Regions from separate parts of the Dysgonomonas sp. Marseille-Q5470 genome, predicted to be linked through region 2. Evidence: riboswitches for the same ligand, from Rfam matches in the RefSeq annotation. Region 2 holds a riboswitch; each other region holds the start of a gene.
The links. Region 2 has a riboswitch for cobalamin ahead of QOX35_RS12905 (precorrin-2 C(20)-methyltransferase). Riboswitches for the same ligand answer to the same signal wherever they lie in the genome.

Region 1 (7,902 bases), on a different contig from region 2:
ATCGTATTTGAAGCTGTTAAAGGTGTTCCTTTCAGGTATCTTCCGTTTACCACTATGCTGGAGCAGTTTAGAGAGTAATTTGCTATAGCAGAAGATACTTCTATTTGAGGTTCACAGCCCGGAATAAGCCCTATGCCATTAAAGGAAAGTTTATCCGTTTGCGCATTCACAGGAGTGCCCTGACACGGGATATTCACAGTCATCTTCCCAATACTCAATGCAACCCCCGACTGATAAAAACTGTAGCCATTCCCGGTAGTTATAGTAATAGAGAAAGCTCCTACTTTTGTTACATTCAGATTTATACTTAGATAATTAGCTGAAGTAGTAGGTGTGCCTTCCACGTAGACTCCATTAATCTCTATATCGGAACAATTCACCGCATCGAACTTAGCATTTCCCATTTTGCTCTGGAAACAATTCCATTGCTCTCCATCCCACTGATTTAAACCTAAGCATAATTCTTTATCATCATTCTCTGTCAGGTTGTAAACGATCAAGCCCGTATGAGCCTTATCTAAAGCCTCCTTATTGGCTGCTCCGCTATAGGCAGTATTCGGTCCCGAAGCCGGATCATCCGGGTCTGCCAAGAACATGGGATAAAGAGCTTTTTTTTCTGATAAGGTTACTCGTGGTAAGGCTAAACCCCTATGCGCATTAGAGCTGGCATCGGTCACCGCATCTTTCTCTTTTAGTTGTAAGATAGATCCGGATATAGGCTCTTCACCCGAGCCGATTGAGACTTGCGCTTGTAGTGTAGATAAGGGCAAGAACAACATTATAAAAACGAGAAATGTTGTTACTGATTTGTTTCGATTCATAAGTTCTCTTTTAGTTTATTTCTATTAATTTGTGCTACAATCATATTTTGTTTTGTAAAAAACAGGACAGCATAAATAATACCTCACGTAACGATAGTTACAAATGCAAAACTTATTTATAATTAGGGTGATAGAGTAATTCGTCTTGATGATATGTCTAGATATATGTGCTACGATATTTTTATCTTATATCTTTATATTACCTTCATGCTGTTTGTCTGTTCGGGAATTTTTGACAAAATTGAGAGATTTATTTTGTGTAAATAATAAGCTATATCGACATCGCTGTTAATAATGTATCTATTTTAGAGCTTGTTGATAAGGCTAGGGAGGATATTCGATGTATTGACGTGAAAAAAAATTGAATATACATTGAATTGCAGGTAAACTTGTAGTTGTTAAATTTTTAATCGTCAGAAGTTGTATCCTCTCCCAACATTATTTCGACTGCTTTTCTCTGTTCATTAAAATATTCTTTTCTTATTAGATCGGCACTTCCCGTTATAAGAATAGAATATCGTTTCATCGATTCAATCCAGATTTGATGAACTTCCAGTAGTTGGGAGTCGAAGCTGGTAATACCACCTATCCCATAAACTCTAAAATGAGCTATTTGACTATTGTCTGACTTGATTAAAGAACAAGAAGATTCTATATTGATGCTCGAGATATAAACAGATATCTTTGATGATGTACCCAACTTGCCTTTCGCAGCTTTTGTTTCGAGATTGTTTATTAAGTCGAGGAGGTCTTTTTTTAGTAGTATGACTTCCGGTTTTGTTATCAATTTAAGCTTGGAGAAGAAAACTATATCCTTAATGTATGAAGTAAAAGTATTGCAGTCGAAGATGTATTCAGTATCAATAGTCTTACTCTCTTTTATAAATTCATGAACCAGTTTTGCAATTTCATCCGAAATTTTATACTCCGAAAAAGGCAGTTTATGTTCTATAGCTTTTGTTTGGTATAGCCATTTGTAAGATGCGACTTTCGCTAAAGTTTTATATTCCAGAAAAAGCTGAAAAGGGATCATGTTGGAGGCAATAATAAGTTTTGCATTTGTTGACTGCCGTGCTACTTTATGAAGTTCTATATATGATTCTGCAACTTTTTTGAGTGTATTTTCAAGGTTATCACTTATAATCATCTTTGTCTCAAAAGATGCATTCTTGGCGTCTTTTTTCTGATGATTGATAATGTCATCCAATGAAATGTTTAGGTCGTTAGATATTTTAATGAGTTCATCCATATTGAACATTACTTCTCCTCTCAATCTGCGATATACAGCTTCTCTTCCCAAGGAGAGCAAATTCATTAAGTAATATAAAATCTTGACATTGTCAGGAATTGCCAATTTTATTAATGTAACGAGTCTTTTTATAGCTTTATTGTTTTGTTGCATATATTATATTTTCTACTTCGTAGATATACTTTTTATAAAAGAAAAAGCTCTTTTATGGACTTAATATTAGAGAGTTTATTGTTCAGCCCATGGCCTTGCATAAGTATATTTGTAGAGCCCTTAAGTCTAAACTTTTCTGTATTCGATATAACGAATGAATATCGTTTGTCCTATTTTTTAGACAGTTATGGGTGGAAACAGTTTATATGATAAGATTGAAAAAACGAAGTGTAAAAGTGAAATATTAATCTGTATTAGACAATAGGCTGATTCGACAACAGTGTTTATTCTGTGTCTTTATTCGTGTTTTTCTATAAAGTGTAATAAGGTATGTCAGCACAAATTAAGGAAAAAGTTTAACCGTGCCTGCTATTGAACATGCGGTATAGGAAATAGTTATAATTTTTGCATTATAAATTCTCTTTGCTTGTTAAAATATTCGATTCGAACTAAATCCGCACTGCGTGTTATTAATGTAGAGTATCGTTTTAATGAATTAATCCAAGTTTTATGTACTTTACATATAGTCGGATCTTCAGTGTTTATACTGCAAAGGCCATATATGCGGAAATGTGTAACCTGATTATTATCCCATTCTAGAAATGTGTAAGTTGTATCTATGCTAATATTAGATATATAAACCGATATTTTTGAGGTTGGGCTAAATTTACCCGAAGCAGTTTTTATTTCGAGGTCGTCAATCAAGTTCAAAAATTCTTCTTTCAATAAGTTGACCTCTTCGTTAGTTATTAAATTTAATTTGTAAAGAAAAACAATGTCTTCAACTATAGAATTAAAGGTGTTGGGATCAAATATAAAATCAGAGTCAATGGTATTATATTCTTTTACAAATTCATGAGCAAGGCTGATTATTTCATCCGATACCTTATAGTCACTAAAGGACATCATATTTTCAACTGGTTGAGTTTGATACAACCATTTGTAAGATGGAATTCTCGCCAGATTTCTATAATTGAGAAAAAACTGATAGGGCATCGTGTTTGTTGCGATAGACATTTTGGCTTCAGGGTGTCTGTTTGCGAGTTTACACAATTCGACATGTCCATTTAATGTCTGTTTGAGGTTCTCCATAAGATGTTTTAAAGAAGTATCTTTTATCAGCATTTTTGTTTCAAACAAAATGCCATATTTTTCCATTTTTTCAGGATTTACAATACTATCTAAAGATATGTCCAAGTCTTTGGATATTAGTATGAGTTCATCCAGATTGAATGTTATCTCTCCTCTTAGCCTGCGATATACAGCTTCTCGGCCTAACGATAACAAATCCATCAGGTAATGGGCTATTTTGACATTTTCGGGAAGTGCAGATTTGATTCTATACACCAAGTTGTTTACAACCTCTTTATTCATCATAGACTCACATTTATTGAGATTGAGATATGTTTAGTGGTTAACTTTAATCTAAGTTTTAGTAAATCTTTTTTTATCGCATAAATTTATCATATTTATTTTAAAAATTGGTATGGATTTTATTCAAGAATGTGTTATTTTATCACTTTTTTTTGAAAGCTCTTATAGTTGAGGTGAATCCCCGTATTCATCCAAAGTTTGCACATTTATGATTCTTTGATTGCTGCTGCCTCTGAATCGTAGCTCTTCGCTTCGCAGTGTTTCAATATATCTGCCGTCTACCAAGAAATCGATAAAAGGAAGAATTTGAGAAAGCCTCTCTGATTTTAGAATGTTTTCATACAAAAATCCGGTATAGCACCAGATGTTTTTATCTGTTTCTGCTTTTATTCGTTGTGCAAGCTGTGTGAAACCTTCTACTTGAAACAGGGGATCCCCACCCGAAAAAGTAACGTTTGCAAATTCATCTTCTTTTATTATCTCTAATAGCTGCTCGATGGTGTGTGGTGTGCCATTTTCTATATCCCACGATTGGGGATTGTGGCATCCCGAACATCTGTGTGCACAACCCGCAGCGTAGATGGCTGTCCTGAATCCGGGACCATCTACGGTGGTGTCATGTATAATATTTAGTATTGATAATTTATTCATGAATAATGCGGTCGTTTAACTCTGCCAGTTTTGCGCTGTTCCATCGGCCTGTTGTCCCTACCAGATAACCTGTTATGCGTTGCAGGCGATCTATTTCGTCGCTACCGCATTTTGGGCATCGGGTGAGCTTTGTATCCGAATTTTCATAGCCGCATTTCAAACAACGGTTGCGGTTGTGATTGACTGATGCATACCCCATATTGTATTTATCCATCATATCTACTACTGTCAATATAGCATCGGGGTTGTGTGTGGCATCACCGTCTATCTCTACATAAAAGATATGTCCTCCTCGAGTTAGGTCATGATAGGGAGCCTCTGTCTTTGCTTTCTGATGTGCACTGCATTGGTAATATACGGGTACGTGATTGGAATTGGTGTAATATTCACGATCGGTGATGCCCTTGATTAGCCCAAAGTCTTTTTTATCACGACGGGTAAAGCGTCCGGCCAGACCTTCGGCAGGAGTTGCAAGTACACTGTAATTATGCTGATATTTTTCTGAGAATTCATTTACCCGATCTTTCATATAAGTTACTATCTCCAATCCGAGTTTTTGAGCTTGCTCATCTTCTCCATGATGCTTACCTACAAGTGCAACAAGAGCTTCGGCAAGTCCTATAAAACCAATGCCCAATGTGCCCTGATTAATAACCTTCTCTATCGTGTTCTCATCTTTTACCTGCTCGCATCCTTCCCATAATACAGACATTAGTAATGGAAATTGTTTGGGAGCGGCAGTTTTCTGAAATTCGAACCTGCGATGCAATTGTAATGCGGTCAGGTCGAGTATCTGGTTTAGTTTGCTGTAGAAGCAATCTATTCTTTCTTTTTCATTTTCTATATTTCTGCATTCTAAGGCAATGCGTACAAGATTGATAGTGGAGAAAGAGAGATTCCCCCGTCCGATAGATGTCTTTTTCCCAAAGCGATTTTCGAATACGCGTGTCCGACAACCCATTGTAGCTACTTCGTATTCAAATCGGCGAGGATTGTCTGCTTTCCAGTCTTCATGTTGATTGAATGTCGCATCCAGATTCAAAAAGTTAGGGAAGAAACGGCGGGCACTCACCTTGCTTGCTAGTATATAAAGATCATAGTTTTTGTCGTCCGGCAAATAGTTTACGCCTCGCTTCTTTTTCCATATTTGTATAGGGAAAATAGCCGTTACGCCACTTCCTACTCCTTCGTATGTACTGTGGAGTAATTCGCGAATAATACAGCGCCCTTCAGCGGAGGTGTCCGTTCCGTAATTGACCGAACTGAATACGACCTGATTTCCTCCACGAGAATGGATTGTGTTCATATTGTGAATAAAGGCCTCCATCGATTGATGAACTCTGCTCACTGTTCTGTTTATGGCATGCTGTATAATTCGTTTGTCTCCTGCTAAATCTTTGACGGAACAAGGGATATAATCTTCTATTTCTGTTTCGTACAAATGTTTGTATTCTATTCCTGTAGCTTGTTCGAGAACTTTTATTTCTTCAATAAAGCTTTTACGTACAAATGGAGCTAAATAAAAATCGAAAGCAGGAATAGCCTGTCCGCCATGCATTTCATTTTGTGCTGTTTCCAGAGAGATGCAACCCAGCATGCTGGCTGTCTCAATGCGTTTTGCGGGACGAGATTCTCCATGCCCTGCAAAAAAACCGTTTTGTAATATTTTATCTAAAGGATGTTGTACGCAAGTAAGACTTTTAGTCGGATAATAATCTTTGTCGTGTATATGCAGATAGTTGAGACGAACAGCTTCTTTTACCTCCGGCAATAATAAATAATCATCCACAAATGGTTTGGTGGTTTCGCTAGCAAACTTCATCATCATGCCGGCAGGAGTATCGGCATTCATGTTTGCATTTTCGCGCGTGATATCGTTTGATTTGGTATCTATAATTTCCAAAAACATGTCTCGCGTTTTTGCTTTGCGGGCAATGCTGCGTTTGTCACGATAGGCGATGTATTTTTTTGCCACCTCTTTGCGGGGGCTTTTCATCAACTCCATTTCTACCATGTCTTGTATTTGCTCCACTGTCATCTGCTCATTTCCCTGACAGGATACATAGTCTGTAATGCGTCTGATTAAAGTGGAATCTTCTCCTTGTTCGGTGTGTAGCATGGCTTTGCGAACTGCCGCCATGATTTTTTCCTCATTAAAACCGACGATACGTCCGTCTCTTTTTACAACTGTCTGAATCATATTCGTTATCGTTTATACTTTTATTGTATCAATTAAAATATAACTGACAGGAGCAGGGAAGTACACAGACTTATTTGGAGTTAATATGTTGTATAATTCTGCTGCTTTTCTCCCGAAAGCTAGAATGTATATACGGCAGGTCTTCTGACTTATTTCGCAGTTGGTAACCTTCCCATCAGTATTCGTTGACAGTGGTGTGAGAGTCCAACTACCTTTCTGAAATTTACAGCTACGGGGATAGTTCAGGTCTTTCACCTGATTCCCTTTTCAGCCGATTATATTCGGAACCGTATATGTTAACAAAGTTATATGATTTTACTTAATAAAAGACTTGATTGGATATTTTATTTAAGTGTTTTCTGATTTAAGTTTTCTCTGTTTGTTGTTAATTGGCTTTTTATGAGTTTGTTGTAATTTTATTATTGTTGAAAAGTTTTCTAAAAATAAAATTTTATATTCTTATTGATGACCTTTTTTTTGTTTTTGTAAAGAAAAATGTTTTATGAATAATCTATATATCAGACCTTAAGTCCATAACTTCGGAAAATATTTTCAGCCTTCTCTATTTCCGACTGTTCGGGAGGTGCAATGTCTTTAAGCTTGTAGTCTTCACCTAATTGCTCCCATTTATGCAACCCCATTTGATGAAAAGGTAGAATATCTACTCGCTGTACATTTTTATATACAGAAACTTGTTTTGCCCAGTCATTTAGGTCTTTTTCATCGTCGGTGAAGCCCGGAACGAGCACATATCTTAGCCATGCAGGTTTTTCAATTTCTGTGAGGTACTGCATGAAGCGAAGTGTTGGTTCCAGTGGTTTTGCTGTGAGGTTTTTATATTTATCAGGGTTGATGTGTTTAATATCCAGTAGTACAAGATCTGTGTGCTCTAAAACCTCTTTTACCTTATCATTTAATATATATCCTGATGTATCTATAGCTGTATGTAAACCTTCATTTTTACACATCTTGAATAACTCAATAATAAACTGGGGTTGTAGCAGGGGTTCTCCTCCCGAAATGGTTATACCCCCATTGCGTATGAAGTTTTTTACCTTCTTTGCTTCTTCAAAAGCCTCTTCCGGAGCTAGTTCGTACTTCTTATCGTTCATATTCCATGTGTCCGGGTTATGGCAATAGAGGCAACGAAGAGGGCAGCCTTGCATAAAAAATACAAATCTTATACCCGGGCCGTCTTTAGTTCCAAAAGATTCGAAAGAATGAATTAAACCTTTCATTATTTATTTTCTTCCAGCTAAGTGAAGTTGCCCCAAAAGTGTTTTTTTTGTTTTGGAGCAACTTTTTATTTATTAACGGAGTATCAGAATGATGTAGTAATCGTTCTGTTTATAACATCCAATTGCTGCTCTTTTGTAAGTTTTACGAAATTAACAGCATAACCTGATACACGTATTGTCAACTGAGGATATTTTTCAGGATGTTCCATCGCATCG
Region 2 (7,902 bases):
GCCAGAGAAGCACCAGTAAGGGTTACAGCAGGCATGAGTATCCGATGGTCGGATGAAACAAAAATAGTTCTGCATAAGTGAGGTACAGCCAGCCCCAAAAAAACGATAGGCCCGCAGTAAGCTGTTACAATAGCAGTAATGATGCACGAACAAACAATAACATAGAGCCGGGCTCGTTTTACATTCAATCCAAGGTTACGTGCATAACCGTCGCCTAAAAGCATCAGATTGAGAGTCTTTATCAATAGGAATGAAAGAGGTATTAATACAATCATAATGCCCACAAAAGTATACACTTGATTACCTGAAACTTTAGAAAAACTACCCAAACCCCAGATTACATAAGCTCTTACATCATCATCGTTACTAAAGAATTTCAGTACTCCAATGATAGCTGTTGCAATATACCCTATCATAACGCCGATAATAAGCAGGATAACGTTTCCTCTTACAAACCGAGAAATAGTTATAATGATAATCATTATAGCCAAAGCACCTGCTACTGCCGCTATAGATATTGCTATCTCGCCAAACAATCCCATCTTGATCAGTGCTGTTCCTCCAACACTACCTGAAAGTAGGATAATAAAAGCTACACCCAGACTTGCACCTGAGCTAATTCCAAGTTCGGAAGGTCCGGCTAATGGATTTCGAAATAGTGTCTGCATCTGTAATCCACTAATAGATAGTCCCGCGCCAGCTACTAAGGCTGTAATAGTTTGAGGAAAACGAGATTTCCAGATAATATTCTCCCAGATTATAGACTCTTCCTTTATTCCGAATAGAATATTCCAAACTGAACCTACCGGTATGGAAATTGTGCCCAATACCAGATTCAGAATGAAGAAAACGAGTATAGAGGTAGAAATCAGTGCAAAAACTATCAGGGGACGTTTCATTTATTTAAGTAATTCGTAATAACCAGGAACATATTCGGGTAACAATGACGGATGAAATATTTTTATCAAATCGGCTAAAACTACTTCGGGCTCTACAGGAGTATTTTCATAGAAAGGTTTCTCTCGCAGATTACAATATATAAGCTTTTTATCCTTAAAAGCTTTAAAATCTGCATATCGAGTATCACTTTGTTTCAAAGCATCGTAAGTGAATGTTCCATCGTGGCTATTCACCATCCGCCAATAGTCAGTATTTGCCCCCTGCGAATAAACAGTTTCGAAATCAACATAAAAACCTCCGGATTCGTTATCATTTTTCATAAAATAATTGGCTCCTGCATCTCTGAATAGTTGTGCCAGATAGCTGTTTCCTCCAACTACATACCAGTTCCCCGAATGTAATTCACCGCTCAACACTGTGGGACGTTCTGAAACAGAAGCAGACAATACTTTTAATTTATTATACTTGTTTTCTATATCATCAAACTGTTTATTGGCTTGTTCTTCTATTCCTAATAGCATAGCAATGAACTTAATCCATTCAGCCTGTCCCAAAGGAGAACTTTCTTTATATCCTAAAAAACTAATTAATGGTATATCCAGGTTTCGAATCGCATCGTATCCCCCTTTTTTGAATGGTGAAACAAGTATAATATCCGGATTTAGGGCGAGAATTGCCTCATTGTCAAATTCACCTTCTATACCAATTTTACTGGTCTTGCCTTCTTTGAGTTGTCTATTTATCTGTTCATTAAAAAGAAAGCGAGTGCTGGTTATCCCCACAACCTTATCCAATGCTTTGAGCTTAATAAAGTTCGATAGTTGCAGTGTGGTCATACAAATTACACTGCGGACAGGTATTTCTATAATCTGATAATCAGCAGGTATGCCTTCTTTGTTACTCCCTCTATTGACCAGAGCGTATTTGTAATGCATATCGCTCTCCCCGGATGGATCGGTTATATCAACTAATTTATAGTTTGCGAAGCTAATCACTTTGAAACCTTTGGCATATTTAATATTCATAGAATCTGCAGTGTTTCGATCTCCGATAGTTTTTGCATTCTTATTTTGATTACAGCCCGAAAATGCAATAACCAGAGTAAATAAGGTAAAAAGTAGTTTTTTCATCCAGATTATTCTTTTGTAATTATTAATAGTGAGAAATAAGGAAACTTGCGATCTATTATTTTATGTATATCCTGCGTATAGAATTCTTTTTCTTTAATTCCTACATTCTCAAAATAATGTATTTCCACTTTATCTATTGAAGACATAGCCTGCTTTATAGCCTGTTCCGATTGAGAAGGTTTCATTATCACGATAGAGTTTCCTGTTGCTATTCTTTTCGTTAAATCATTCGATGATATTATCCCGGGAATGATATGCAATTCTTCTTCTTGTTTGGCTATATGGATATTGGCAAGAGCTGCACAGGCAACAAACGCTGGAATGCCGGCAATACGTTCTGTAGGAATATTTTTTGATATAAGATTATCTGATATATAATGAGTTGAAGAGTAAAATCCTGCATCTCCTTCTGCTACTACAACTATTTTTAATCTTTTCTCATAATGCTTTTCTATAAGTCCAGCAACTTCCTTATAACAGAGTATAGCCTGTGATCGGTCTTTACTCATCGGTACATCAAAAAGAGAAATAACAGAATCATTAATATTCAGTTCCAATAAAATATCACGGCTACGAGATAACATATTTCCGACTGGTGAAACAGTCGAGGGGCAGAGAATAATATCTGCTTGTTGCAAAGCGTTTAAGGCTTTTAGGCTTATAAGTTCGGCATCACCTGGCCCAAGAGATACAAATGTAACGAAATCAGACATATTTATTTAAAATTATTATAGTTACAATCTGCTTAATTCAACAAAAAGTAAGCAACTGAATACCTGTAGTAGTTACAATAAATATGTTTAGAGATACGGATTTTGTATGTTCGTATATTCCGCAGCATACCAATACTGCCTTCAAAAATATGTAATGCCTCATATCTTATTTTATTATTGTAAAAAACTAATAAAATAAAACAACGAGTTTCCTGAAAATTAATAAAATAGCAATGAATACAAGATGTATTGCACAACCACTCCTATCCCTGGAAGCTTGGTGTTTATTTGTCAGATCTGGCAGGTCTTCTGGCTATCCTCCGGTTAAAAGCCTTCCCATTTCTTTCGAAACAGTGGCATGGGATTTTCAACCGATTTTATGAGAAATTACAGCTGCAGGTACAGCCCCGGATTCACACCGGGTTCCCTTTTATTACAACTTCACTATTTTGAAATTGTAATACCGAAATCTGAGTGCAAAGGTATTAATATTTTTTATTTTGAAGCCCAAATTTCAACTTCAATTTTAAGCTCTGGTAAACCCAATGCCTTCACATAAGCAATAGTCATAGATGGGTATATTGTACCAAATAGATTTTCCCATCTTGCGTCCAAAAAATCCCAATCAATATCTTCTGTAGCCCAGATATTGACTTTTATAACATCGTCGGAAGTTAAATCCTGACTTTCCAGAATTTGTTCAATATTCCTAAATGTATTGTATAACTGTTCATTCATACTATCTGGAATAACTCCATAATTATCAGTTCCAATCTGTCCGGAGAAAGTGTATAGAGTTGAATTTTTACGAATTATAGTCACATGTGAATATTTTCCAACAGGCTTTGATATATTCTCGGGATTTAATCTGACGATTCTTTTGATTTTATCACTATTCATTTCAATTTTTCTTTAAATAAGCAATCCAAATACCAAAGCGGTATTTCTTTTGTAATGCAAAAGTATAGGTAGTGTATTATTTGAAATTGGATAAAACCGACAACTCTCAGAAAAAGAAATACAATAGTTCTCGTAAATTGAATTGTAGAAATAATACATCGCTAGCAAATGCTAGATAAGCCATTGAGGAAAGTTAGCTAAATACTCTTTTGAATTTAGTATGAAATTTCTAGGATTAGTTCCTGTAAATTCTTTAAATTCTCTGTTATAGTGCGATTGATCAAAATAATCATATTGATAAGCAAGTTCTGTAAAATTTTCAAAATTTGTCTGACGCAAACAATTTAAACCGTCTTGAAAACGCATAATCCGTGAAAATATCTTTGGTGATAATCCAACAGACTGTTTTATAATTCTTTCTAATGTTCGCTCCGACAAATTCATTCCTAATTGGATTTCTTTAAGAGTTTTTCCATTTTGTAATAATGTCGAAGCATGCACCAACTTTTTATGATTATTTTTGACTCTTTCTATTTGCTTAAGGAAGAAAGAAGAGATTAGGCTTATTTTTTCTTCTAAAGAAATTGCGTTAACAAGTTGCTCAAGAATAGCATCCCTCACAATGTCTTCAAGTGAAATATTTTGATGATTTAACTCAAAAGCATCTAATCCAAAAATTGTTTTTAAAGCCGTTGGTTGCAAATATACGCCAATAACGCTAAAGTATCCACTAACTGTATGCTCCGTATATTTAGAATATTGCCCATATAAATACAATTGAGGTAACGCATGTCCCTTTTTATCAAAAAACAAGTTTGGTTCTTGTTGGAATATTAATGCCGGTAGTCCATCCGGGATAATCTTAAAACATTTATCACTAGAATTATTCTTAAAGTCCTCCAATATCCAAAAATATCGGATGTAATCTTGTAGAGCCTTTATTGGAATAATTTTTTTATAAAACATTTATCTTTATATATGTAAAATAGATAATCTAAAATATGAGTGAATGTTGCTCAATACATATCAATGCTAAGTGAAGGCTATTTTATATTACAAAGATAAATCTTTTAAAATGAATTAATCTTACTAATTTTTAGAATTCAAATGTCACTCCAATGGTAGGGATTATAGATGCACTCGAACGTTTCAAGTTTTTCATCTCGTAACGTTGTTCTTCTATCGGTGCTTGTGGATTTATGATGTTTCCCGTACTTACAATTACATCTTGTCTTCTGAACGAACTTCGTGTTACATTCTGTAAATCGAGGTAAAGACCAAGCATATACTTGTTCAGATAAAAAGTTTTATCTACTCTCAAGTCTAGCTGAGTATATGAAGGGTTACGCAAAGTATTGTATTGAGTATAGTCGAGATAAGGTTTTCCCGAAGCATTCCAAGCCAAAACCAGCGAGGATTTGTCTTTATCGTAAGGAGTAAAAGGTGCTCCACCTATCGACTTTATCTTTGCTCCTAGACTCCAATTTGAATTAAAATAATAGGTTCCTGTAAGATTAAATATATATCCATTATCCCAAGCCGAAGGAAGATACTTGCCTTCTTTTTTTGCAAATTGACTTTTGAATAAAGTAAATGAAGATAAAACATTTACTTTACGAGCGACTAGCCATCTTGCTAATAATTCCACACCATAGCTTTTACCTCTTGCATCCGATACAAGCAGTTCGTTCCCTATCGCTCCGTAGTCGTCACCCTTACTCATCAAAGGAATGCCGTCTTGCACAGATAAAGGCATATTGTTGTAATATTTATAAAAACCTTCTAAAGATATTTCGAAATTCTTTATCGACTGATAATTGAAGCCTGCCGATACCTGATCAACACGCATATAATCCAATCCCTTGTTTACAAACATACCATTGTTATCTTTCAATCCCATTGCTGTAAGAGGTGGAAGCTGGAAATATCGTCCGATATTAGCGTTGGCATTCAAATTAGCTATAAGCCTATATGATAAAGACAGACGGGGCGAAACCTGATTGAATATTTGCTTGGTATTATGTGAATAGGATGCAGCATCTAGCCTTATTCCAAAAGATGATTTGAATCTCTCATTTGTTGAGACATAATCTATATTCGAGAATAAACCCCATTTGAAAAAGCTTAGTTGCGTATCATATTGGAGAGATGTTTCTTCATCATTATTAAAAAACACCTGAAAACTATTATTACTATATTGCACATAATCTATATTTAGTCCAGTATTAATTTTCCATTTACCAAGCGGCGTAAGGTTTTCGAATCTAAGTTTCGATTCTTGTTCCAACGATTTGTATTTTAATCTTAGCATATCAGGGTCGTTATTCAAATTATCCTGATATTTCGTATTACGGTTATTCAGGTAACTATGGCTGAGAGCAAGAGTCTGTCTATTACGTTTGTTGTAATGCTTATAAACTGCCCCCAAGGTAAAAGTTTCCTGCTTTATAGTCGGCAAATAACCCAGTATGTATTCGGCATCTTCGGTAGTAGCTTTATTATTTAGCTTCATATCATCTATTGCACCAACACCTATAAATGTAAGCTCGTTAGTAGGTGACAATTGAGTTTTTATCTTGAACAGCGCATCATTGTATGTTGGCAAGAAAGGGAGTCCTATGAGATCGAAAAGAAGTTGCAGATAAGATCGCCTTATAGATACGGTATATGTTGTCTTTTTACTTAAAGGTCCATTGGCTGTTGCAGAAGCTTCCGATGCACCTAAAGTTCCTTTGAAAGATTGCTTTTCAGGATTTCCATCAGCTAATTTGAAACTTACGACAGAACTTAATGCATCACTACTGTACGAAGGAAAAGCTGCTGTATAGAAGTTTACTTCCTTGATCAAATCTGCACTTATGATACTTACAGGCCCTCCAGAAGCACCTTGTGTACTAAAATGATTAATGTTAGGTATTTCTATACCATCCAGAAAGAAACTATTTTCGGAAGGCCCACCACCTCTTACAATTAAATCGTTTCGATAACCTCCTGGCGAGAAAGCTACCCCCGGATAAGATTGTACAATGCGAGATATATCGCGGTTAGCTCCAGGGCTTTTTTCTATTTCCTGTGTACTTATAACATGTAATCCAACCGGGCTTTCAATAGAACGCCTGAAAGGCATCGGATAAACATTTACATCGGCTAACTCATTCGTATTTTCTTCTAATTCAACGATTATTTGTAAATCTTTTACTGTCAATAAATATTCAGGGGTTTGTTCAACTTTATACCCAACAAATGATACTAGAAGGGTATAAGGTCCGGGTAATAGATTTTCAATAGAAAAACGCCCTTCTTCATCTGTTTGTGTACCAATAGTCGTACCCTTTACTATTATACTGGCATAAGGAATGGGGCTTCTGTCTCCTTTGTCTATGACTGTTCCCTTTAATGAATGCTTCTGCTGAGAGAATACACTAATACTAAAAAGTGATATAAATACAAATAATATCGTTTTCATAAATATTTAATGAGCGAATTAATTAAAACTCACAAATTCAACATTTAGATAAAGAAATTAGTTCACAATTTATACTACTATGAGAGTCTTTTGTTACAAGCATTCTCTTGATAAATTCATATAAGTATAATACGGAACGGTATTATTTCCGTTTTATGGAACGACTTAATGTCATATACCCTAACACTCCGCCTATAATAGAAGCTGCAAAAATACCAATTTTTGCTTGTACCATATATTCAGGATGGGTGAATGCGAGTGATGTGATAAATAATGACATGGTAAAACCGATAGATGCGAGTAGGCTTATACCTAGTAGGTTATGCACATTCATTCCTTCCGGAAAAGGAGCAACCTTTAATTTAATAAGTAAAAGCGTAAAACCTACAACTCCCAACACTTTCCCTAATAACAGACCTAATGCCACACCTAAAGCTATATTTGTGCTGAATAGCTGCTCTATATCAATGTTTAGGGAAACTCCCGCATTCGCTAAAGCAAATATCGGAATTATAACGAAAGTCACTAAAGGATGCATTCTGTGCTCTAAGCGTTGCAACGGAGGAATTGCTTTATTCGTATCTATTTTTATTTCTTCGAGTAGATGTAACTGATCATTTGTAAGTGTCGGAATTTCACTTTTTGGATCGACTTCTCTAAATTTATTCAGGTATTTCTTTATTCGTTCAACAAATAGATTTTCTCTTATTTTGACATCGGCAGGAATCATGAAAGCTGCAATAACAGAAGCTATTGTAGCATGAATACCCGATAACAAGAATGATGTCCATAC
Region 3 (7,902 bases), on a different contig from region 2:
TTGTTTCCAAACGGAACGTAATCTTTTTCTATAATATAGTCGACTGCGTCACCTTCTTCATTTCTTACGATGCGTACTTTTCCATACTTGATAGCAGCAAAAGAGTCGGCGATAATGGACAGCCCCGAAACGCCGAAAGCTTGTGTCCGAACGATATCAACATCATGCAAAGCCATTTCTAAAGCCTCGTATGAATATTTATCGTGCATATAATGGATGATATTTAATGCCTTTACGTAAGTTTCGGCAACCCAATCCAAGGTGCGGTCAAATTTCTCCCAAACTTCTTCAAAGTCAAGATACTCTCCTGATACCTTTTCTACCCAATGTTTTGGTAATACTTGAGCTTTGGTTATTTCATCTTTACCTCCGTTGATTGTATATAGTAGAGCCTTTGGTAAGTTCGCTCTTGCCCCGAAGAATTGCATCTGGTGTCCTATTCGCATTGGCGATACACAACATGCGATACCGTAATCATCGCCTAGTTGAGGACGCATTAGGTCGTCATTCTCGTACTGAAGTGATGAAGTGTCGATAGAAACCTTGGCGCAATAATGCTTCCAGCTTTCGGGCAAACGGTCACTCCATAATATTGTTAGATTAGGTTCAGGTGCAGGCCCTAGGTTGTATAGTGTATGAAGCATACGGTAGCTATTTTTCGTAACCATCGACTTTCCGTTGTTTGTCATACCTCCGATCGATTCGGTTACCCATACCGGATCTCCCGAAAATAGTTCATTATATTCATTTGTGCGAAGATAACGGACTATGCGCAACTTCATTACAAAATGATCAATAAGCTCTTGTGCGTCTATCTCGCTTATTAAGCCTGCTTGTAAATCTCTTTCAATATAGATATCGAGGAAAGTAGTTACACGTCCCAGGCTCATCGCTGCACCATTTTGGTCTTTGATAGCACCCAGGTATCCAAAGTATGTCCATTGGATAGCTTCTTGGGCTGTATTCGCCGGTTGAGAAATGTCGAAGCCATACGAAGCAGCCATACGTTTCAAGGCTAGTAATGCTTCTATTTGCGAACTTAGCTCTTCACGAAGACGAATTAGATCGTCTGTCATCACAATTGGGTCACATTCTTGGAAACGTTTTTCTCGTTCCGAGATTAATCGATCTACACCGTAAAGAGCTACTCTGCGATAATCGCCGATAATACGTCCACGTCCGTAAGCATCGGGTAGGCCCGTTAACAATCCATTGCTTCTGGCTCTGCGGATACTGTCGGTATAAGCAGCGAATACACCTTCGTTGTGTGTGCGTCTGTATTTTGAGAATATTTCTTCTGTCCCTTTGTCGAGTTTATAACCATATTCGGCCAAACTCTGTTTCACCATACGGAGACCTCCGTTAGGGAATATTGCTCTTTTTAGCGGTTTGTCTGTTTGAACCCCTACAATTTTTTCCAGCTCTTGGTCTATATATCCGGGTCCATAAGCATCAATTTGAGAAGGTATTCGAGTCTCGGCATCATATATGCCTTTCTCTTTTTCTTCAATAAACATTGTGCTTAACTTTTCCCATAGCTTGATTGTTGCTTCAGTAGGGTTTTGTAGAAAAGATTCGTCTCCTGTGTATTCTTTATAGTTTTGGAGTATAAAATCATTTACATTGATTTCCTCTTGCCACCGTGTGCCTTTAAAGTTTTTATATGCTTCCATTTGATTATAAAATAAATTTCTAAGTACTCAATTTTCAGAGCTTACGTGGAATAGAATAAGAAATAAATACAGACGTATTTAAATAAATGTAACAGAATAAAAATAAAATAGAGAAGGCTTTTTCTATTTGAAAAAATCCCATCCTAAATCTTCAGCTTTATTCATCGAAAGCTTCAAACTATATGGTCTTGGCAGGTCTTCTGACTTACTTTATCTTTAAGCATCCTTCCCATTCAGTGTAAGAACAGTGGATAGAGTATTGTTCAAAGTCTTTGGAGGAGCTTACAGCAGCGGGTCTGTCCAGGATTTTCACCTGATTCCCTTTTCATCATTTTCTATGGATATAGTAAATGACACCAAAACCTGTGACAAAGTTATATGTTTTTAAGCATAAAAATAAACATTTAATGCAAAAATGCTTATTGATTGAGACTCTTCTCTTTTTGTTTTCTTTTATATCTTTTTGTATAGGAAAAAATAAAAAAGATGTGCTATTTATTATTTTTTCCTATACCTTTGCCTCCCGAAAGTTCTTTATCATTATTCTTCAACCGCTAAGGTGCCTCAGATATTGAGGAGAATAGGGAATCAGGTGAAAGTCCTGAGCTGTCGCGCAACTGTAATCACCGCGAAAGTTTCTATTTAAAAATCCACTGTTTCGTGCAGAGATGGGAAGGAAAATAGAAATGGTGAAAGCCAGGATACCTGCCTTAAATCGGATTGACAATGCTTCGCGATAAAAGTGTTATGTCTAATAATTTCATTCATCCCTCTTGTCGGAGGAGATGTTATTATCCAGGTGTGTTCTTATTGCAGCATTGTGAAGTTCAAAAGAGCTTTTTACATTTATGTTTAATCGTAAAAAGTTTAGAAAGAAATGCGCGCAAACGTTCTTGATTATTCGCATGTTGATGATCGATGTGCAGATGTAGAAAACACACGTTCAGACAAAGAGTTGTCGTTGAAAGAATTTGTAGACATCATATTGGAGGTCAGTACCCTGTTGCTTGAATCGGGAGCCCACTGTGAAAGAATTAATAGGAATGTACAACGTATAGCACAGAAGACAAACTATAAAGTAGAAATGCTGATATCATTTACTGCTGTATCGGTATCAGTAACCGATATGGGTAATGAGGAAAACATAGTAACGGCCAATAAAAAGATAATACATCATGGGGTACACTTTGGAATACTCACCAATACCAGTTTGCTGACATGGGAACTTGCCGAAGATCGGATTTCTTTGCAGGAGTTGCACCAGCGTATAAAAAGGTTGAAGGATACCTCTCGTTATTCCGTTTGGCTTGTTCGCCTGTTTATTGGAATAGCTTGCGGATCGTTATGCCTACTGGCCGGAGGGAATTTAATAGATGGGGCTTTTGCTTTTGTAGCCTCTTTTGTCGGGCTTGCGGTGCGTCAGGAGATGATTAAGAGAAAGTTTAACCTGATGGTTATTGTAATCTGCTCAGCATTTGTGGCAACAACCATATCAGGATTGAATATCTTGTCGGGATTTGGTTATTTGCCTCAAACATCTATTGCTACTTCTGTATTGTTCCTTATTCCGGGAGTTCCTCTGATAAATAGTATAATCGATTTGCTTGAAGGGTATATCCCTACAGGTATTGCCCGTGGAGCATTCGGTGGATTTATTCTCTTATGTATCGCTGTGGGGATGTTTATTAGTATGACAATAATAGGAATAAATAACTTTTGATTATGCTAATAGATATATTGAAAGACGCTCTTCTTAGTTTTTTTGTTGCTATAGGTTTTGCACTATTGTTCGAAACGCCAAAGAAGGGATTGTTGGTTGCCGGTTTGCTGGGAGGGCTTGGTCATGCTATTCGTTTTACGTTGTTGTATTTCGACTTTGGCTTGATCTCAGCTACGTTAAGTGGCACTGTTGTGATAGGGCTTTTGGGTATCTATTGTGCTCATAAGATACATACTCCTCCGGTTGTATTTACATTGCCGGCTTGTATAACCATGATACCGGGCTTGTATGCCTACAAGACGATGCTGGGATGTATACGGATATATGAAGAGGGAACGACCAGTGCAAAAACAGCATTTTTATTGCATGACACGGTTTACAATTTTATATTGACATCTTCTTTACTCTTTTGTCTAGCAATCGGTATATGTATTGCCGCATTATTGTTTCGTAAAAAGAGCGTAAAGAAAATAAAGAAGATAAAAGATTTAGGGATAAAAATATTTTGATACTAATATATTAACTAATTAATAACAAAGATGCTGCAAGAATTTACATTAAACAGGGGTCGTGCTATCATCAATTTCTCTTTGAAGTATTGTGATAACAGACAGAAAATTTTAAGTAGTTACGCGTTTCATCGGGTGGTTGAATCCTTTATTTTCAGAATAAAGAAAGATAACCAGATTATTTACGATTATTTTATTAAAGATTTCAAAACTGATGAAGAGCTCACCTTGTCTTTGATAGAGGTGATGAAGCTTTTGACTGTATGTGAAATAGATGAGCTTTTGGTAGTAAATAATAAGTTTGCTCCATTCTTTAAGGATAAAGGCTTGTTTATAGAACTTATAGAAATGCTGTATAATTATTGGAGAAGGCTGGAAAGGGTTACTGTTGTTCATAATAATCGCATGGGTGATGGTCTTCAAAATGTGCGCTTTGTGCAAGCAAACCAACTTCTTAATGAGTTGATACTATCTATCTACAGACGTACAGAAGAAACCGTAATGGGATACAGTCATAGCGTATACCGTCAGACTATCGCAGGGGCGAATGCAGGCTTGATGCTTAACGATATGCAATGGAATTGCCCGATTGAATATAAGGGGCTTGCATCTATACCATTTATAGGAACAGTCGTTATCAATCCTCCTTATATTTCATATACGAAGAAGAACACCAGAGATGGTATCTTCCAGGAACATCAAACAAATCCATTGGCTAATTTGATTCTGAATGAGGATGAGTGGTTTTTGTACCCTGCAAAAGTTGGTAACTTGTTAGCTTTTGTCTATTTCCATAAAGATTTTATGTGTCATGGTTTAGGTCTTGCTAACTTGTTTGAGCTGGCTAAAGGCAATGATTATGTAGGTAAAAAACCCGATTTGATTTACGTATTTGGATATCCTGACGGCTATGAAGAAAAACGTACTTTCTATCATAAGGATAAGAAGAATGATATATTGATCGGTTATGCTAATTATTGCGATGATATCGACTATTTTGGTTATATGAAGAAGATGCTTCTTACGCTGCATAATATCAAGCAAATGGAAAGAGGAAATCTGCCTATTCACGGGGCTATGGTGAACATTGCTCTGAAGAATGGTAAAGAAGCGAATATTATCATAATGGGAGATAGTGGAGCCGGTAAATCTGAAAGTCTTGAAGCTTTCCGCACACTCAACGAAAAATATATACGTCACATGCGTGTAATATTTGATGATATGGGATATTTGCAATTTGAAGCAGACGGACAGATAAAAGGATATGGAACTGAGATAGGAGCCTTTGTCCGTACTGACGACTTAGATCCTGCTTATGCTTTCGCTCAGCTTGATAGAGGTATCTACACCAACCCCGATAGAATAAATGCACGAGTAACCATTCCGATATCTACTTATGAGGTTATATCGAGAGGGTATACGATTGACTATATGCTATATGCTAATAATTATGCCGAATCGGAAACAAAGATCAGTTTCTTTGAGGATGTTGATAAAGCAATAGAGGTTTTTGAAGACGGAGCAAGAAAGGCAAAAGGAACAACAACCGAGAAAGGGCTTGTTAAGTCTTATTTTGCAAATCCTTTTGGCCCTGTGCAAGAAAGAGATAAAGCCGAAAAGCTTGTACGTAAATTCTTCCTAGCTTTAGACGAAAGTGATGCAAAAATAGGAGAAATGCATACTTCTCTGGCCATTGATGGTAAAAGCAAAGAAGGTCCACGTGAAGCGGCTGAAGAGCTTTTCAGTATTATCAATGAGTAATTTGCAGTAGCTGATATTTAAAATAAAACAGGATCGATATTCACGAAGAAATCGATCCTGTTTTTTTTATGCTTAAATTTCTGATATTATTCTCCGCCTACAGTCAGCTTGCGCACTAAAACCGAAGGTAGCCCTTGTCCTACAGGTACACTCTGTCCGTCTTTCCCACAAGTCCATGTGCCTTCATCTATCTTCAGATTATTACCCACCATTGTAATGTCGGTGAGGACTTTGGCTCCGTTTCCGATAATATTTATATCTTTTATCGGTTGAGTAAGTTTCCCGTTTTCAATTAGATAACCTGTTTTTACGAAAAAGGTGAAATCTCCTGCTCCGATTTGTACCTGCCCATTGGTGAAATTATCTACATATACGCCTTGTTTAACTGACGCTATAATGTCAGTTTCGGGAATGCTTCCGTTTTCCATATATGTTACCCGCATACGGGGTAGGGGAGCATAACGGAACGATTGTCTTCGTCCGTTTCCTGTAGGTAATACATTATAATGCTTGGCACTTATTCGGTCGTGAAGATAGCTTTCCAAGACACCATCTTTCACAATATACGTTTTTTGAGTTTCCACTCCTTCATCATCAAAATTGATTGTGCCTCGGGCATTGTCTATGGTGCCGTCATCCACAACATTTATGTCGGATGAACAGATTTGTTTTCCAAGTTGATCGGAAAATATAGAGATATTCTTTCTGTTAAAGTCTGCCTCGAATGTATGGCCTATCGCTTCATGTAATAAGATTCCCGAACTTCCTGCACCCATCACTACAGGCATCTCACCGCCTTTGGGTTTTATGGCTTCAAACATCAGAGAGGTTTGTGCAACGGCTTCTTTTGCTAAAGTCTCTATCAGATCATTGTTTAAATACTCAAAACCTTTTCGGTAGGCACGTGAAGCATATCCGTTTTCTATCTTGCCGCCCTGTTCCATTGTACAAGATCCAGACATAAGGCTCATTGGGCGATAATCCCAGGTAAGGATACCCTCTGAGTTAAAGAATAGAATATAAGACGTAGAATCGTTCAGGCTGACAGACGCTTTGATGACCCGAGCGTCTAACTCGAAAATTCGATCATTCAATTTTTGAACAAATGATTTTTTGTCTGCTACAGAAATGTCAAGCCACGGCCTTTCTATTTTATAGTGGTTTCTGAAATGTTTCTCTTTTATCTCTATCGGAGTTATTCCTTTTGACCGAATAGAGGCTATTCCTGCGGCTGTTTTTGCAGCTTTCAGTAGTTCTGTTATTTCGGTGTTCTCTACATAAGCATACCCTGTCTGATCTCCCGAAACAACTCGTATTCCTACCCCAAAATCTATATTCGAGGCAGCACGATTTACTTCTCCATCACGGAGTGATATGCTATTGCTGAAAGTGTGCTCAAAAAATATGTCGGCATAGTCAGCACCTTTACCTAGAGCTTCATTTATTACTTTAAGCAAGTTATTCTCCGTTATGGAGAAATGATCTAATATATTTTGTTTGTTCAAATGATCTATCATATTATAATTTCTCTGCGGATTCTATTTTCTTAAATTTATTTATCTGCCATATAAACAAAGCTGCGGTCAGTAAAGTTGCCGAAAAGTCAGCTGTTGGCAATGAATACCATACTCCGTTTACTCCGAAAAATTGTGGTAATATAAACAGGGCTGGCAATAATAATAGGAACTGGCGGGTAAGGCTTAATAGAATTGATTTTCCAGCCATACCTATACATTGGAAAAAGTTTGTAACCACAATCTGGAATCCGACTAGTGGTAGCATAATCGTTACAATCCGTAAGGCTTTTGCTGTTTCGGTAGCTAAAGGTGGCGAAGGATTGAACGGTTTAACTATCATGTCCGGCAACAACACGCCTATAGCTAAACCTATGCAGCCAATAGCCACGCCGACTTTTATTGTGTAAAACAAGGTTTCTTTAACTCTCTGTATTCTTTTGGCTCCATAATTGTATCCTACAATAGGCTGCATTCCCTGAGTAAGTCCGACCATAATCATTACAATGATCATTATCAGGGTATTTGCTATGGCATAAGCTTCGATAGCAATGTTTCCCCCGTAAGTTTTCAGATTATTGTTGATAAAGAATACGACGATAGACGCTGCAACTTGTATGAAAAACGGAGACATACCGATGCTTGCCACCGCCCATACTATTTTTTTGTTTAAGCCAATATGCTTTCTTCGCAAACGCAACATGCTATTTTTGTTCATGAAGTGG

Region 1: linked by a shared signal. The riboswitch ahead of QOX35_RS00360 (anaerobic ribonucleoside triphosphate reductase) and the one ahead of QOX35_RS12905 (precorrin-2 C(20)-methyltransferase) in region 2 are both predicted to bind cobalamin.
Region 3: linked by a shared signal. The riboswitch ahead of pflB (formate C-acetyltransferase) and the one ahead of QOX35_RS12905 (precorrin-2 C(20)-methyltransferase) in region 2 are both predicted to bind cobalamin.

The regions. Positions count from the first base shown of each region.
Region 1 is NZ_CATNVE010000001.1:76,652-84,553, reverse strand. It holds gene QOX35_RS00380 (hypothetical protein) at 1-821, opposite strand, end outside; gene QOX35_RS00375 (hypothetical protein) at 1,228-2,223, opposite strand; gene QOX35_RS00370 (hypothetical protein) at 2,620-3,600, opposite strand; gene nrdG (anaerobic ribonucleoside-triphosphate reductase activating protein) at 3,760-4,248, opposite strand; gene QOX35_RS00360 (anaerobic ribonucleoside triphosphate reductase) at 4,241-6,448, opposite strand; cobalamin riboswitch at 6,566-6,755, opposite strand; gene pflA (pyruvate formate-lyase-activating protein) at 6,967-7,686, opposite strand; gene pflB (formate C-acetyltransferase) at 7,770-7,902, opposite strand, start outside.
Region 2 is NZ_CATNVE010000008.1:72,585-80,486, forward strand. It holds gene QOX35_RS12895 (iron chelate uptake ABC transporter family permease subunit) at 1-899, opposite strand, end outside; gene QOX35_RS12900 (ABC transporter substrate-binding protein) at 900-2,030, opposite strand; gene QOX35_RS12905 (precorrin-2 C(20)-methyltransferase) at 2,036-2,743, opposite strand; cobalamin riboswitch at 3,026-3,227, opposite strand; gene QOX35_RS12910 (RidA family protein) at 3,239-3,643, opposite strand; gene QOX35_RS12915 (DUF6597 domain-containing transcriptional factor) at 3,815-4,609, opposite strand; gene QOX35_RS12920 (TonB-dependent receptor) at 4,740-7,109, opposite strand; gene nhaA (Na+/H+ antiporter NhaA) at 7,252-7,902, opposite strand, start outside.
Region 3 is NZ_CATNVE010000001.1:68,324-76,225, reverse strand. It holds gene pflB (formate C-acetyltransferase) at 1-1,673, opposite strand, end outside; cobalamin riboswitch at 1,847-2,049, opposite strand; cobalamin riboswitch at 2,216-2,400, shown strand; gene QOX35_RS00345 (threonine/serine exporter family protein) at 2,551-3,393, shown strand; gene QOX35_RS00340 (threonine/serine exporter family protein) at 3,396-3,902, shown strand; gene QOX35_RS00335 (phosphoenolpyruvate carboxykinase) at 3,933-5,663, shown strand; gene QOX35_RS00330 (TldD/PmbA family protein) at 5,750-7,180, opposite strand; gene QOX35_RS00325 (MATE family efflux transporter) at 7,182-7,902, opposite strand, start outside.